Regions from separate parts of the Mesorhizobium sp. M0923 genome, predicted to be linked through region 1. Evidence: riboswitches for the same ligand, from Rfam matches in the RefSeq annotation. Region 1 holds a riboswitch; the other holds the start of a gene.

Region 1 (7,609 bases):
CCGGCCGGCGACAACGTTATCCGTCTGTTGCCGCCTCTCACCGTCACCGATGCCGAGATCCACGAGGGGCTCGAGCGCATTCGTGCCGGCGCCAAGAGCCTGGCGGATGCCATCGTCGCTGCCGCCGCGAAGTAATCCTGGAATTCCTGATGTCCCTTCGCCACTTCACCGATCTTTCCGCCGTTTCCGAAGGCGATCTGCGCTTCATGCTCGACGACGCAGCTGTGCGAAAGGCGAGGCTCAAGGCCGGCGAACGCACCAAGCCGCTCGAAGGCAAGGTGCTGGCGATGATCTTCGACAAGCCCTCGACGCGCACGCGCGTGTCGTTCGACGTCGGCATGCGGCAGTTGGGTGGCGAGACGATCATGCTGACTGGCACCGAGATGCAACTTGGCCGTTCCGAGACTATTGCAGACACGGCCAAGGTGCTGTCGCGCTATGTCGATGCCATCATGATCCGCACCACCTCGCATGACCGGCTGCTGGAACTGACGGAAAACGCTACGGTGCCCGTCATCAACGGGCTGACCGACGAAACCCATCCCTGCCAGTTGATGGCCGACATCATGACCTTCGAAGAGCACCGCGGTCCGGTGGCCGGCAAGACGATCGCCTGGACCGGCGACGGCAATAATGTCCTGCATTCTTTACTGGAGGCCTCTGCGCGGTTCCGCTTCAAGCTGAACGTCGCCGTGCCCGAAGGCAGCGAACCGGCTCAGAGGCATGTCGACTGGTCGAAGGCCAATGGCGGCAAGCTGAAATTCACTCGTTCGCCCGAGGAGGCCGTTCACGAGGCCGACTGCATCGTCACCGACTGCTGGGTCTCGATGGGTCAGGAGCACCGTGCGCGCGGCCACAATGTCTTCTTGCCCTATCAGGTCAACGCGGCCCTGATGGCGAAAGCCAAGCCGGACGCGCTGTTCATGCACTGTCTGCCGGCGCATCGCGGTGAGGAGGTTACCGACGAGGTCATCGATGGGCCGCATTCGGTGGTGTTCGACGAGGCCGAGAACCGGCTCCACGCCCAGAAGGCGGTTTTGGCCTGGTGCCTGGGCGCTTGATCCGGGCCGCCTTGATCCGGGAGTTCGTGGTGCCTATCTCAGGCGCATCACGCAAATCGAGCGCGTCTCGTCGCATGCGCCCCGGAGGGCGGCATCGCCGCGCCCCGGAGCTTTGTCATGTTGGAAACTCGTCAATTGGCTGAACATCAACCCAAGCTCGGCGAGTTCGGCTACGCCGGCGACGACCATGTCGTGCCGTTTGAGGTCGGCCCGCTCGACGTGCGCGGCCGTACCGTCCAGCTCGGGCCGATGCTCGACGCTATTCTCAGCCGCCACGAGTATCCCGAGCCGGTGGCACGACTACTGGCCGAAGCCTGTGTGCTGACCGTCCTGCTCGGAACTTCGTTGAAGTTCGAGGGCAAGTTCATTCTGCAGACCCGCACCGACGGGCCGGTCGATATGCTGGTCGCGGATTTCTCCACGCCGCACGCGCTGCGCGCCTATGCCCGCTTCGATGCCGACCGGCTGGAGGCTTTGACGGCTGCCGGCGAGACGTCGCCGCAGACGCTGCTCGGCAGCGGCGTCCTGGCGCTGACAATCGACCAGGGCGCCCACACGCAACGCTACCAGGGCATCGTCCAGCTCGACGGCGTCACGCTGGAAGAAGCCGCACGCACCTATTTCCGCCAATCGGAGCAGATTCCGACCGACCTACGGCTTTCGGTGGCCAAGCTTCTGACGCCCGGCGTCGGCGGTGCCCGCGAGCAATGGCGCGCCGGTGGCCTGCTGGCACAATTCCTGCCGCAGTCGCCGGAACGCATGCGCGTACCCGACCTTCCCGGGGGCGACGGCGATCCGCGTGAGGAAATCCACGACCCGACCGACAATTCCTGGCAGGAACTGCTGGCGCTGCTTGGTACTATTGAACCGACCGAGCTGATCGATCCGACTATCGGCGCCGAGCGGCTGCTTTACCGGCTGTTCCACGAGCATGGTGTCCGCGTCTTCGGCGGCGTGCCGGTCGCCGACCAGTGCTCATGCTCGAGGGAGAAGATCCGCGGCATCCTCGAGGGTTTTTCCGCCGAGGAGATCAGAGACAGCACCGAGGATGGTAGCATTCACGTCGCCTGCGAATTCTGCTCGAAGCAATATGACTTCGACCCGGCGGAATTTGCAGCGGCTCAATAACGAGCGTCAGTGCGGCTGCCTTCGCAGAACTTGGGTTCCTCGCCCCGCAAGGCGGGAAGAGGAATCAAAGTGAACGTCAATTGACGGTGCGCCGCGTGCCTGGCAAATCGAGTGAGAAGGCGGGGATGGCGACGTCGAAGGTCTCGCCCCGCTTGTTGCGCATTGTGTAGTGCCCGACCATGATGCCGGACGGGGTCGAGAGCGGGCATCCAGACGTATACTGATAGCTGTCGCCGGGCTTGAGTCCGGGTTGCTCGCCGACGACCCCGGGGCCGCGCACTTCCTCGACCTTGCCGGTGCCGTCGGTAATGTGCCAGTAGCGCGACAGAAGCTGCACGAACTCGTCCGACCGATTGTCGATGGTCACCTGGTAGCCCCAGACATAGCGGTTTTGCGGCGGGTCGGAATGATCCTCCAGATAGAACGGCCTGACCTGCACTTCGATGTTGCGGGTGACGGCGCTGTACATGAACTGCTCCAAAGCAATGTAGACGGAACTTTCGACGCTCAGCGCAGTTTGATCAACGATGCGCGTCATCTCCTTGCCCGACTCAAGCGCAGGTGCCGAAAAACAATGTCATTTAAGTGACACATGACAATGATGGTGTGCAGGCTTGTGCCGGGCGACTCGGTGTTCTGTCGAATTGTTGAAAACGGCCGTCATGCGGCCAGCATTTCTGGAGTGACCAGATCTCGATGGAACCGACATTCGCAGCCGCCCTCTTTTCCATAGCTCTCCTTCTTTCAAATCTCGCCAGCATCCTGTTAGCTTCGCTGAAGCTGAAGCGAGCAGCTAGGATCGCATCGCCGGCCGCCACCGTGCCACCGGTATCGATCGTCGTCCCGGCGCGCGGCGTCGAGCCGTTTACCGAGGAGACGCTGGAGCGCGCCTTCTCACTCGACTGGCCGCGCTACGAACTCATCTTCTGCGTCGCCCATGCCGACGACCCCGTGGTCAAGTCGATCACCACTGCAATGGCGCGTTTTCCGGCTATACGCGCCCGGCTGCTCGTCGGCGACGACCGCATCAGCGGCAATCCGAAACTCAACAATTGCGTGAAGGGTTGGGAAGCGGCGCTTTATCGCTGGGTCATCCTTGCCGATTCCAACGTGCTTATGCCGAGCGATTATGTCCAGCAGCTGATGGCGGCATGGCGGCCCGACACCGGCCTCGTCTGCTCGACGCCGATCGGCTCGCGGCCTGAAGGGTTTTGGGGGGAGATCGAATGCGCCTTTCTCAACACACTGCAGGCACGCTGGCAGTACGCTGGAGAGGCGCTCGGCCTTGGCTTCGCCCAGGGCAAGAGCATGTTGTGGAACAAGCCGATGCTTGACGCCAATGGCGGCATCCGCGCACTGGCCGCCGAGATCGCCGAGGACGCCGCCGCGACCAAGCTGGTCAACCGGCTCGGACTTCGCGTCAATCTTGTCGCTTCGCCCTTCGAACAGCCGCTCGGCCGGCGCACGCTTGGCGAGATCTGGTCTCGGCAGGCGCGTTGGGCGCGGCTGCGCCGCGTCACCTTCGCGCTGTTCTTCGCCCCCGAGATCCTGATCGGCGCGGCGCCGCCGCTGCTGCTTGCGCTGATCGCGGCGGCTGACGCCGGCGTCAGCCTGCCGGCAACCGCCATCGCCGTGCTGGTCGCGGCCTACCTGCCGGAATGTGCCTTGGCCTGGTTCAAAGGATGGCACCTGTCGCTGCGCACCATCCTGGCGATGATGGTTCGCGACTGCATGCTGCCGGCGATATGGGCGCGCGGCTGGCTGAGCGGCGCCGTCGACTGGCGCGGCAACGTTATGACCATCCAGACCAAGGCCGTCGCGGAGCTGGAAGAGACCCCGTCCGGCGCCTGATCGGCGCCCCCCGCTCACCTCTGTTCGGTCAGCCCTATCCGGCGGCTCTCAGCGCTTGCTCGATATCTTCGAGCAGATCGTCGGTATCTTCCAGGCCGACGGAAAGCCTGAGCGTGCCCGGCCCGATGCCGAGCTCGGCGCGGGCCTCATCGGTCAAGTTCTTGTGTGTGGTCGTCGCCGGATGGGTGATCAGGCTCTTGGCGTCGCCGAGATTGTTGGAAATCAGCACGATGTCGAGCGCGTTCTGGAAAGCAAAGGCCGCCTGCTTGCCGCCCTTCACATCCAGGCAGATCAGCGTTGAGCCGCCCGACATCTGCTTCTTGACCACGGCCGCTTGCGGGTGGTCGGCACGGCCGGGATAGATGACACGGGCGATTTGCGGGCGCTCGGCGAGGAAATCCGCTATGCGGCCGGCACTTTCCGTCTGCTGGCGGACGCGTAGCGGCAGCGTCTCCAGGCCTTTCAGCAGGGTCCAGGCATTGAAGGGCGAGAGGCTGGGGCCGGTGTGGCGGAAATAGTCATGCAGGTTCTCGTCGATCCATTTTTTGTCCGACAAGATAACGCCTCCAAGGCAGCGCCCTTGGCCGTCAATATGCTTCGTTGCCGAATAGACGACGATGTGGGCGCCGAGCTGCAAGGGTTTTTGCTGCAAGGGCGTGGCGAAGACATTGTCAACGATCAGCCTGGCGCCGATCGAGTTGGCAAGTGCCGCGACGGCGGCGATGTCTACCACCTCCAGCGTCGGATTGGTCGGGCTTTCCAGGAAGAACAGTTTGGTGTTCGGCTTGACCGCCTGTTCCCAGTTGGCGACGTCGGTGCCGTCGACCAGCGTTGCCCCGATGCCGTATTTCGGCGCCAGCGTCTCGACCACCCAGCGGCAGGAGCCGAACAGTGCGCGCGCCGCCACGATATGGTCGCCCGCCCTGGCGCTGCACAGCAGCGCTGCCGTCACCGCCGCCATGCCGGACGCCGTAGCGCGCGCGTCCTCGGCGCCTTCCAGCGCGCACATACGCTTTTCGAACATGTCGACCGTCGGATTGGCATAGCGCGAATAGATGAAGCCCGGCTCCTCCCCCTTGAAGCGGGCTTCCGCCGCTTGCGCCGTCTCGTAGACATAGCCTTGGGTGAGATACATCGCCTCGGAGGTCTCGCCGAAGCCGGAACGCAGCGTCCCGGCATGCACGAGTGCGGTCTGAGGCTTCCAGTCGCGCTTCTTGGTCATCATTCTATCCAAACACCAAAAATGGTCCAAACAACAAAAAACCGGTCGCGAAAGTCGCAACCGGTCCATATGGCCTTGCGGCCCGACGGTCCTTTAGCGACTTGTTTAACGTGGCTGCAAGCCGACCGGCCAAATCACCACGGGATAACGAGCTTTAGACCCGCACCACGCTTGCGTCAATTGCCGGCATGATTAAGACGGTTGTACCAAGCAGGTGCCAAAGGCGTCCACGGTTTGTGGCAAGGACCTGTGACGAAACAAGACCTCGCCCGGTGTTCGAACGGAGCCAGACCCTTGCGGCAGACAGGCATTCTTCCCGATCGGGATATTTCCGCGCTGTTCCAGACGGGCGCGCTGAAATCGCCGCGCGCGCTCGATGCCGACCAGATCCAGCCGGCCAGCCTTGACCTCAGGCTCGGCGACAAGGCCTGGCGCGTGCGTGCTTCCTTCTTGCCCGGCCCCGACCACAGAGTTGTCGACAAGCTCGACCGGCTGAAGTTGCACGAGATCAACCTCGCCGAAGGTGCCGTGCTCGAAACCGGCTGCGTCTACATCGTGCCACTGCTCGAAAGCCTGGCGCTGCCCGCGCATATTTCGGCTTCGGCCAACCCGAAGAGCTCGACCGGGCGGCTCGACATCTTCACTCGGGTAATGACCGACCGCGGCCACGAGTTCGACAAGATCGCCGCCGGCTATGAAGGCCCGCTCTATCTGGAGGTCAGCCCGCGCACCTTCCCGATCGTCGTGCGCACCGGCTCGCGGCTGTCGCAGATCAGGTTCCGCACCGGCAATGCGCTTTTGTCGGAAAGCGAACTGCACGACCTGCATCGCGCCGAGATGCTGGTCGCCACCGAGCCGCCCAACATCTCAGGCGGCGGCATCGCGTTGTCGATCGACCTCGACGGTGACAAGGACGGGCTGGTCGGCTATCGCGGCAAGCACCACACCGGCCTGGTCGACGTCGACAAGCGCGCCGCGCAGGATGTCGTCGATTTCTGGGAGCCGCTCTACAAGAGCGGTGCCGGCGAGCTGGTGCTCGATCCGGACGAATTCTATATCCTGGTGTCACGCGAGGCGGTGCATGTGCCGCCGCTCTACGCCGCCGAAATGACGCCCTTCGATCCGTTGGTCGGCGAGTTTCGCGTCCATTATGCCGGTTTCTTCGACCCCGGTTTCGGCCATTCGGCGTCGGGCGGCACCGGCAGCCGGGCGGTGCTCGAGGTGCGTAGCCACGAAGTGCCGTTCATTCTCGACCATGGCCAGATCGTCGGGCGGCTGGTCTACGAGCACATGCTGAAACGGCCGCAGGCACTCTACGGCACCGATCTCGGCTCCAACTATCAGGCGCAGGGCCTAAAACTGTCCAAGCATTTCCGCGCGGCGCGCTGAGCTTCCCCTTACTTGCGGCTATGCCGGCTCAAAGCGCCTTCACCGCCACCTTCACCGGCTGCTCGATTTCGAGCGGGTTGCGCAGCGGCAGGCCGAAATCCTGCGCCTCGATTTCGAACACGTCGCCGGCCTCCGTCCTGATGCCGTCGGCGAAGGACAGCGTCGCCGTGCCGAACATGTGCACATGCACGTCGCCCGGCTGGCGGAAGGCCGAGTATTTGAAGTGGTGATGCTCGAGATTGCCAATGGTGTGCGACATGTTCGCCTCGCCCGACAGGAACGGCTTTTCCCAACGCAGCTTGCCGTGGCGCAGGATGCGTGAAGCGCCGCGAATGTCGGACGGCAGGTCGCCGATCAGGATCTCCGGCCCGAACGAGGCGTTGCGCAGTTTCGAATGGGCGAGGAAGAGATAATTCACGCGCTCGGTGACGTGGTCGGAAAACTCGTTCGACAGCGTGAAGCCGACGCGGAACGGGGCGCCGTCGTCGCCGATCACATAGATTCCGGCGATTTCCGGCTCCTCGCCGGCATCCTGGGCGAAGGCGGGCGACATGAGCGCCGCGCCGGGCGCCACTGCCATGGTACCGTTGCCCTTGTAGAACCATTCGGGCTGCACGCCGATCTGGCCCTTCGCCGGCTTGCCGCCCTCCAGCCCCATGCGGAACATCTTCATGGAATCGGTCAGCTGTTCCTCGCCGCCATCGCTGAGCTTCTTGTGCATGGAATCGCGGGTCGCGGCGGAGCCGAGATGCGTCAGCCCGGTGCCGGTGAGATGGAGATGCGCCGGATCGGGATGGTTGATCGGCGACAGCAGCCGTCCCTTCTTGTAGGCTGCGTCGAGATCGACGGTTTCGCCGAAGCCCTTGCGCTCGATCAGGGCGACAAGCCCGGTGCCGGTGCGCGCGGCTTCCATCGCCAGCGAATAGACGCTGCGAGCGCCGTTGATGACGCGGGTCTT
Region 2 (7,609 bases), on a different contig from region 1:
CACGTAATCCTCATTCCTCCCCGACTGGCCGACGGCGCCGCGAACGACGGCTGCTGCCTCGGCGGCGTCGAGCGCACCGGCATATTGCTCATGGCTGCGGTCCACGACATAGGCGATGGCTTCGACCGTCTCGCCCCCATCCGTTTCACGCTTGTCGAGGCGAACGCTGAGCACACGCTCGAGATAGACGTTGGTGACCAGCTCGCGTTCGCGCAGATAGGTGATGACCTCGTTGCGCAGCTCGCCTGGAACCCGGAACGCCAGCCCGATGCAGGAGCCGCCGCGGTCGAGGCCGAGCACCAGGCCCGGCCGTTCGCGCGAGCCGCGATGCACGAAAGAATAGACGCAGAGCGAACGGCGATAGCCATGCAGGCGGGCACGCCGCGTCTCGACATGTGCGAATCCCGGCCGCCAGATCAGTGAGCCGTAGCCAAAAACCCAAAAATCGCCCATATCGCCAAGCCTGATTGTGACGAACCACCCCACCGGTGGTGTTTCAGTCCGTCTACCTGTTGTTGCCGAAAGCGACAGCCCGCCCGTGTCACCCGCGTTAACGAAAGCCGCAGCATGACGTCAAGTGACGAGCGCCCGCCGCCCAGCCAACGTCGCCGCCTGTTGTGGCTTGCCGCTTTCATCCTCGTGCTGTTCGGCATCTACAGCGCCGGCTGGTTCTACCTGGCGGATCTGGTCGAGAGCGCAACCGAAAAGGCGGTCGCCGATCTCGACGACAACGGCATCAAGGCCGACTGCGCCAATCTTGCGGTCAGCGGCTATCCCTTCACCTTCACCCTTTCCTGCGACAGTCTGGCTTACGAGGACGACAGCCGCAACGTCGCTGCATCGACAGGCAAAATCAACGCCGCCACGCAGATCACGCGGCTTCTGTCGCCTGCCGCCGAGTTCAGGGGGCCGCTCAGGACCTCTGTTCCCGGCATGACGCCGCTGTGGATCGACTGGGATGATCTGCGGGCCGACATGAAGCTGTCCTGGCCGCTGCCGGGGCGCCTCTCGCTGCAGGCAGAAGGCCTGTCCGGCCAGACCGATCCGGCGGACGACACCGATCCTGTCTCGCTGTTCAGCGCCGGAACCGCCACCGGACAATTGCGCCCAAACGGCCAGGACATCGACTATGCCGGCAATTTCACCGATCTCGAAATCGACGCAGAGGCCATCGGCGGGCGCGTCTTGCCGCCACTCGACGGCAGCGGCGACGTGACATTGAAGAACGGTGTGACGCTGATCAAGGCAAATCCGAAGAGCCTGCGCGGCCAGGCGGTCGAAATCCGCGAGCTCGATCTGTCGTCCGGAACTGCGCGCATCACCGTTTCCGGACCGCTGTCGGTCGACAATGATGGTCTCATAAATGCCGACCTGATGATCAAGCTCAATGATCCGAAGGCCGTGGCGGCAATCCTCGCCACCGCCATCCCCGAGCAGAAGAAAGAAATCCAGACCGGCTTCGCCGGACTGGCGCTGCTCGGCAACGCACCGTCGATGCCGCTGAAGATCGTCAAGGGCAAGGCCTCGCTCGGCTTCATCCCGCTCGGCAAGATCAAGCCGCTCGACTAGAGCAATTCCAGGAAATTGTGAACGGTTTTCCGTCCGGATTGCGTCAAACAAAAAGATAGACCGGTTCGGCGTTTCCGTGAAACGATGAACCGTTCTGGGGCGGTACGGCCTGCGATCGGCTTGCCGCGGCTTATCCCTTCGGCGGGTGTTCGACTGCCTGGCGGCCGAAATCCGGTACGTCGATGTCCTGGCCGGCCTCGATAATCGAGCGGCGGACAGCGCGGGTGCGGGTGAACAGGTCGAACAGCTTTTCGCCGTCGCCCCAGCGGATCGCCCGCTGCAGCGAGGATAGATCTTCCGAGAACCGCGCCAGCATTTCGAGGATGGCGTCCTTGTTGTGCAGGCAGACGTCGCGCCACATGGTCGGGTCGGACGCCGCGAGACGGGTGAAGTCGCGAAAGCCGGAAGCCGAGTATTTGATGACCTCGGACTTGGTCACCGACTCCAAATCGTCGGCGGTACCGACGATGTTATAGGCGATGATGTGCGGCAGGTGCGAAACGATGGCCAGCGTCATGTCGTGATGCTGCGGGTCCATCGTGTCGATGTTGGAGCCGCAGCGGCGCCAGAATTCCGAGAGCTTTTCCAGCGCCACGGGATCGGTGCCGGCCAGCGGCGTGAAAATGCACCAGCGGTTCTCGAACAGTTCGGCAAAACCGGCATCCGGTCCCGATTTTTCGGTGCCGGCCAAAGGATGGCCGGGGATGAAGTGCACGCCATCAGGCACATGCGGCTGCATCTGCGCGATCACCGATGCCTTGGTCGAGCCGACATCGGTGAGGATGGCGCCCTTCTTCAGCGCCGGTGCGATCTCCTGGGCGACCGTGCCTGAAGAGCCGACCGGCACCGAAACGATGACCAGATCGGCATCGCGAACCGCTTCTTTCGCATCTGTCGTGTAGGTGTCGCCAAGGCCGAGTTGGCTCGCCCGCTCCAGCGTCGCTTCGCTGCGCGTCGAAATGGCGACTTGGCCGGCAAGTCCCTCGCGGCGGATGACGCGGGCCAGCGACGAACCGATCAGGCCGATGCCGACCAGCGCGATCTTTTCGAACATCGGTGAGGTCATGGTGCCCTAGCTTTTCAGGAATGTCGCGAGTGCTGCGACAACGCCGCGATTGGCCTCTTCGGTGCCGATGCTCATGCGCAGCGCGTTGGGAAAACCGTAGCCGGAAACGCGCCGCAATATGTAGCCGCGCGCACTGAGGTAGTCGTCGGCGGCCGCCGCCGAATGCTTTTTGTCTTCGGGAAAGTGGATCAGGATGAAATTGCCGACGCTCGGGGTCACCCGCAGCCCGAGCCCGGTCAATTGCTCGCTCAGCCAGGCCAGCCAGGTCTCGTTATGCGCGACGCTGCGCTCGATATGAGCGCGGTCGCGGATCGCCGCGATGCCGGCCTCGATCGCCGTCGCATTGACGTTGAAAGGCCCGCGCACGCGGTTGATCGCGTCGATGACGTGCATTGGCGCATAGATCCAGCCGATCCGCGCGCCACCGAGGCCCAATTTCGAGAAGGTGCGGGTCATGACCACGTTTTCCGCGCTGCCCACCAACTCGACGCCGGCTTCATAGTCGTTGCGCCGGACATATTCGGCGTAGGCGGCATCCAGCACCAGAAGCACGTTTCGCGGCAGGCCGGCATGCAGGCGGCGCACCTCCTGGAACGGCACGTAAGTGCCGGTCGGGTTGTTCGGATTGGCAAGGAAGATGATCCTGGTACGCGGCGTCACCGCGGCGAGGATCGCATCGATGTCGGCGCGTTCATCGGTCTCCTTGACCGTTACCGGGACGGCACCGGCCGACTGTATGTAGATCTTGTAGACCATGAAGCCGTGTTCGGTGATGATGGCTTCATCGCCGGGCGCGAGGTAGGTCTGCGCAAGCAGGCCCAGGATCTCGTCGGAACCGTTGGAGCAGACGATGTTCGCCGGATTGAGCCCATGCACCTCGGCGATCGCCTCCCGCAGGCGCCTGGCGCTGCCGTCGGGATAGACCGCGAGCTTGTCGGCGACCGCGCGCGCGGCCTCTATCGCCTTTGGCGAAGGACCGAGCGGGTTCTCGTTCGCCGACAGTTTGTAGACTTTGGCGACACCTTCCGGCGCCGCGCTCTTGCCGGGCACATAGGCTTCGATGTCCATGATGCCGGCGCGGGGCGTTGGACGTGTCTGATCCGGTGTCTGGCTCATTCCATGAAATCCGTCGAGGATGCCTCCATCCGGAGGCCGCAGCGGAAATACAAGCCGTGGCCAGGAATGTCGAGGGGCGGCAATTCGGGATCAAGAACTTGCCGTTGACGAAGCCATGCGTCAGTCCTAGAAGAGCATCGACAGTTCCGTGGTGATTTGGCCGGTCGGCTTGCAGCCACGTTAAACAACTTGCTAAAGGGCCGTTTGCATCTTGTAACCGGCTTTGCGAAGGCATGGCCGGTTTTTGTTGCCCAGACCGGTGGACAACTAAAGCCCGGGCAAGGAGATGTGATGGTCGCTTTGCGCGCTCGAAAAACCAACAACGAGGCCGACCAGCCGTCGAGCCCAGTGTTGCGTTTCGGCGCCGACAAGCCGCTCAAGCTCGACGCCGGCACGCTGCTGTCGCCGTTCCAGATCGCCTACCAAACCTATGGCACGCTCAACGACGCGCGCTCCAACGCCATCCTCGTCTGCCATGCGCTGACCGGCGACCAGCATGTCGCCAACACCAATCCGGTGACCGGCAAGCCGGGCTGGTGGGAAGTGCTGATCGGCCCCGGCAAGATCATCGATACCGACCGTTTCTTCGTCATCTCGTCCAACGTCATCGGCGGCTGCCTCGGTTCCACCGGCCCCGCCTCGACAAATCCCGCAACCGCCAAGCCTTACGGACTCGACCTGCCGATCATCACCATCCGCGACATGGTGCGGGCGCAGCTGATGCTGGTCGAGCATTTCGGCATCGAACAGCTGTTCAGCGTGCTGGGCGGCTCGATGGGCGGCATGCAGGTGCTGCAATGGGCCTCCAGCTATCCCGAGCGCGTCTTCTCGGCCCTGCCGATCGCCACCGGCGCCCGCCATTCCTCGCAGAACATCGCTTTCCACGAGGTCGGCAGGCAAGCGGTGATGGCCGACCCCGACTGGCATGGCGGCAAATATTTCGAGCACGGCAAGCGACCGGAAAAGGGGCTGGCGGTGGCGCGCATGGCCGCCCACATCACTTATCTGTCGGAAGCAGCGCTGCACCGCAAGTTCGGCCGCAACCTGCAGGACCGCGAAGCGTTGACCTTCGGCTTCGATGCCGACTTCCAGATCGAGAGCTATCTGCGCCATCAGGGCATGACCTTCGTCGATCGCTTCGATGCCAACTCCTATCTCTACATGACCCGGGCGATGGACTATTTCGATCTCGCCGCCGACCATGGCGGCCGGCTGGCCGATGCCTTCGCCGGCACCAAGACCCGTTTTTGCCTGGTCTCCTTCACCAGCGACTGGCTGTTCCCGACCGAGGAGAGCCGCTCGGTCGTTCACGCGCTGAACGCGGCCGGCGCCTCGGTATCGTTCGTCGAAATCGAGACCGACCGCGGCCACGACGCCTTCCTGCTCGACGAGCCGGAACTGTTCGCCGCCATCAAAGGCTTCATCGCCTCGGCGGCCCGGGCTAGAGGGCTCGGCGCATGACCTCGAAAAGTTGCACGCTTTTCGGATCAGGACCATGTGCCAGGCATCAGCGCATGACCCTGAAAAGTTGCAGACTTTTCGGATCAGGATCATGCGCCAGGCATCAGCGCATGGCCCCGAAAAGTTGCAGACTTTTCGGGTCAGGACCATGCGCCAGGCAGGAGCCGAGCCAATGAGCGTCAACCGCGCCCAGCGCGTCGACCTCGAAGTCGTCGCCGATCTCATCCCGCCGCAGTCGCGGGTGCTGGACGTCGGTTCCGGCGACGGCCTGCTGCTCGAATTGCTGCAGGCGACCAAGAAGGTCGACGGCCGCGGGCTGGAACTGTCGCAGCGCGGCGTCAACGAATGCGTGGCGCGCGGCCTGTCGGTCATTCAAGGCGATGCCGACAAGGACCTCCAATTCTATCCCGACAAGGGCTTCGACTTTGTCGTCTTGTCGCAGACCTTGCAGGCGACCCGCAATCCGAAGCTGGTGCTCGACGAACTGCTCCGGATCGGCAACCGCGCCATCGTCTCATTCCCCAATTTCGGCCACTGGCGGGTACGCTTTTCGCTGCTCTTCAACGGCCGCATGCCGGTGACCAAGGACCTGCCCTATTACTGGTACGACACCCCCAACATCCATTTCTGCACCATTCGCGATTTCGTCAATCTATGCGACGAGCTGGGCGCGACGGTGGAAAAGGCAACCGCGCTCGACGCCAACGGCCAGCGGATCGGCTTCTCGATGCCGTGGTGGTTCTGGAACTTTTTCGGCCAGCAGGCGGTATTTCTGCTGAAACGATAGGTTAACAGGCAGAAGCAACGAACCTCCGACCTCCGCAAAAAACCATATTTTCAGTTTTCCATTCAATGAAATTGCCCAGCATTCTTTGTTGCTTTAACAGGTCTCAAATGGGTTGGTTTGGGGGAAGCAATGAAGACGCTAGTATTAGCAACAGCTTTGATATCGGCCACTTTGATTTCTGGGTGTACGACATCGAAGTCCGATTTCCAGAATGGACAAGTCGCGTTGAGCGGCAGCCCGGCGCTGAAGCGGCAGGCGATCCAGCGGTGCATGACCAAGTTCAAGATGCGGTTCGGCAAGGTTGAAAGGGCAAACCTCGCCGCGCTCATGAACGTCCCGGACGCCGGATTGGAACACACGTTCTGCACGCGATTGATGAACGGCTTCGCGAACGGGAGGATCAACTACTCGGATTATCTGGCTGCATTGTCGCACGGCGACATGTCCAACGCGATCAAGGTGCTGCAGGGGCGGTGAAGCTGCCGATGCAGACGCGATCCAAATTCAGTGTCGCCGGACAGATGGCGGCGCCATAGAAGCCGATCGTAGCCGATCATTGCCCTATTCAAGTACGTCGGTGGCCTTGTGCGGATGCGCAACGCCGTCGACAAGGACCACATCGGACTGAGAATTCTCGGTGCGCAGCGGCAAGATCTCCTGATAGGCGGCCGAGCGGTACCATCCGCGCGCCTGCTGCATGTCTGGAAATTCGATCATGACGAGGTGCCCCGGCCAGGTGTTTTCAACCACGTCCACCTCGCTGCCATGCACAATGAAGCGCCCGCCGAACGGCTCAAGCGTGGCATCGATCTTCTGCAGGTACTCGACGATCGGCGGCCCCGGCGTGACCTGGCGCATGTGGGCGACGGCGTAGGCGGTCATGGTGTAACTCCTTGTGGTCGAAAGCCGGACAACCGGCTTGATGGGAGCAGTTTGCCGGGACGTTGCGCGCTGGTCGATTACCCCCGAGGTAATGACACCGAATACAAAACTGGCGCGCCGCTGCCGTCACCTGAAAGATATTTCTGCCTGGCACCGATGATTTCCGCCCACCTGCGCTGTCCTTATCGATGAGCGCGCCTGGATGGTCCGGCGGCCGGGAACAGAGAGGTGATCCATGGGATCGTTGCAAAATCAGAATGTCGTCGTCGTCGGAGGCAGCCGGGGTGTCGGCCGCTCCATTGCGGAGGTCGCCCTCAAGGAGAAAGCGACGGTGCTGGCGGTCGCCCGCGGAAAACAGGCCCTGGCGCAATTTGCCTGGGAGGTCTCCGGCGTGAAGACGCTCGCGATCGATGCGACGGTGGACTCCGCCCCCGATAAGGTCTTCGCCGCGCTTGAGCCGGACGTGCTGGTGATCTGCGCAGGTGCGCTGGCCCCTTCCGCGCCGGTGCATGAACAGAACTGGAAGGCCTTCTCGGCAAATTGGGACACCGACGTCAAGGCGTCGTTCCTGTTTTGCCGGGCTGCTCTGCGCCGTCCGCTCAAGCCGGGAACCCGGATCGTTCTGATCTCCAGCGGCGCGGCCTTGAGCGGTGGGCCACCCAATGCCGGCGGCTATGCCGGCGCAAAACGCATGCAGATGTTCCTGGCCGGTCATAGCCAGAAGGAGT

What was found. Region 1 has a riboswitch for S-adenosylmethionine ahead of NKH89_RS08495 (O-succinylhomoserine sulfhydrylase). Riboswitches for the same ligand answer to the same signal wherever they lie in the genome.
Region 2: it holds a riboswitch for S-adenosylmethionine, as region 1 does, so the genes downstream of both, metX (homoserine O-acetyltransferase MetX) here and NKH89_RS08495 (O-succinylhomoserine sulfhydrylase) in region 1, are expected to answer to the same signal.

Annotation. Positions count from the first base shown of each region.
Region 1 covers NZ_JAMYNW010000004.1:83,765-91,373, reverse strand. The annotation lists gene NKH89_RS08520 (aspartate aminotransferase family protein) at 1-135, shown strand, start outside; gene argF (ornithine carbamoyltransferase) at 150-1,061, shown strand; gene NKH89_RS08510 (Hsp33 family molecular chaperone) at 1,179-2,189, shown strand; gene apaG (Co2+/Mg2+ efflux facilitator ApaG/CorD) at 2,266-2,658, opposite strand; gene NKH89_RS08500 (ceramide glucosyltransferase) at 2,886-4,040, shown strand; gene NKH89_RS08495 (O-succinylhomoserine sulfhydrylase) at 4,075-5,265, opposite strand; SAM riboswitch at 5,336-5,413, opposite strand; gene NKH89_RS08490 (2'-deoxycytidine 5'-triphosphate deaminase) at 5,557-6,651, shown strand; gene araD1 (AraD1 family protein) at 6,680-7,609, opposite strand, start outside.
Region 2 covers NZ_JAMYNW010000013.1:76,563-84,171, reverse strand. The annotation lists gene NKH89_RS21900 (gamma-glutamylcyclotransferase) at 1-453, opposite strand, end outside; gene NKH89_RS21895 (DUF2125 domain-containing protein) at 568-1,569, shown strand; gene NKH89_RS21890 (prephenate/arogenate dehydrogenase family protein) at 1,700-2,635, opposite strand; gene hisC (histidinol-phosphate transaminase) at 2,642-3,751, opposite strand; SAM riboswitch at 3,890-3,967, shown strand; gene metX (homoserine O-acetyltransferase MetX) at 4,043-5,212, shown strand; gene metW (methionine biosynthesis protein MetW) at 5,385-5,999, shown strand; gene NKH89_RS21870 (hypothetical protein) at 6,062-6,271, opposite strand; gene NKH89_RS21865 (hypothetical protein) at 6,270-6,476, shown strand; gene NKH89_RS21860 (DUF1330 domain-containing protein) at 6,561-6,881, opposite strand; gene NKH89_RS21855 (SDR family NAD(P)-dependent oxidoreductase) at 7,117-7,609, shown strand, end outside.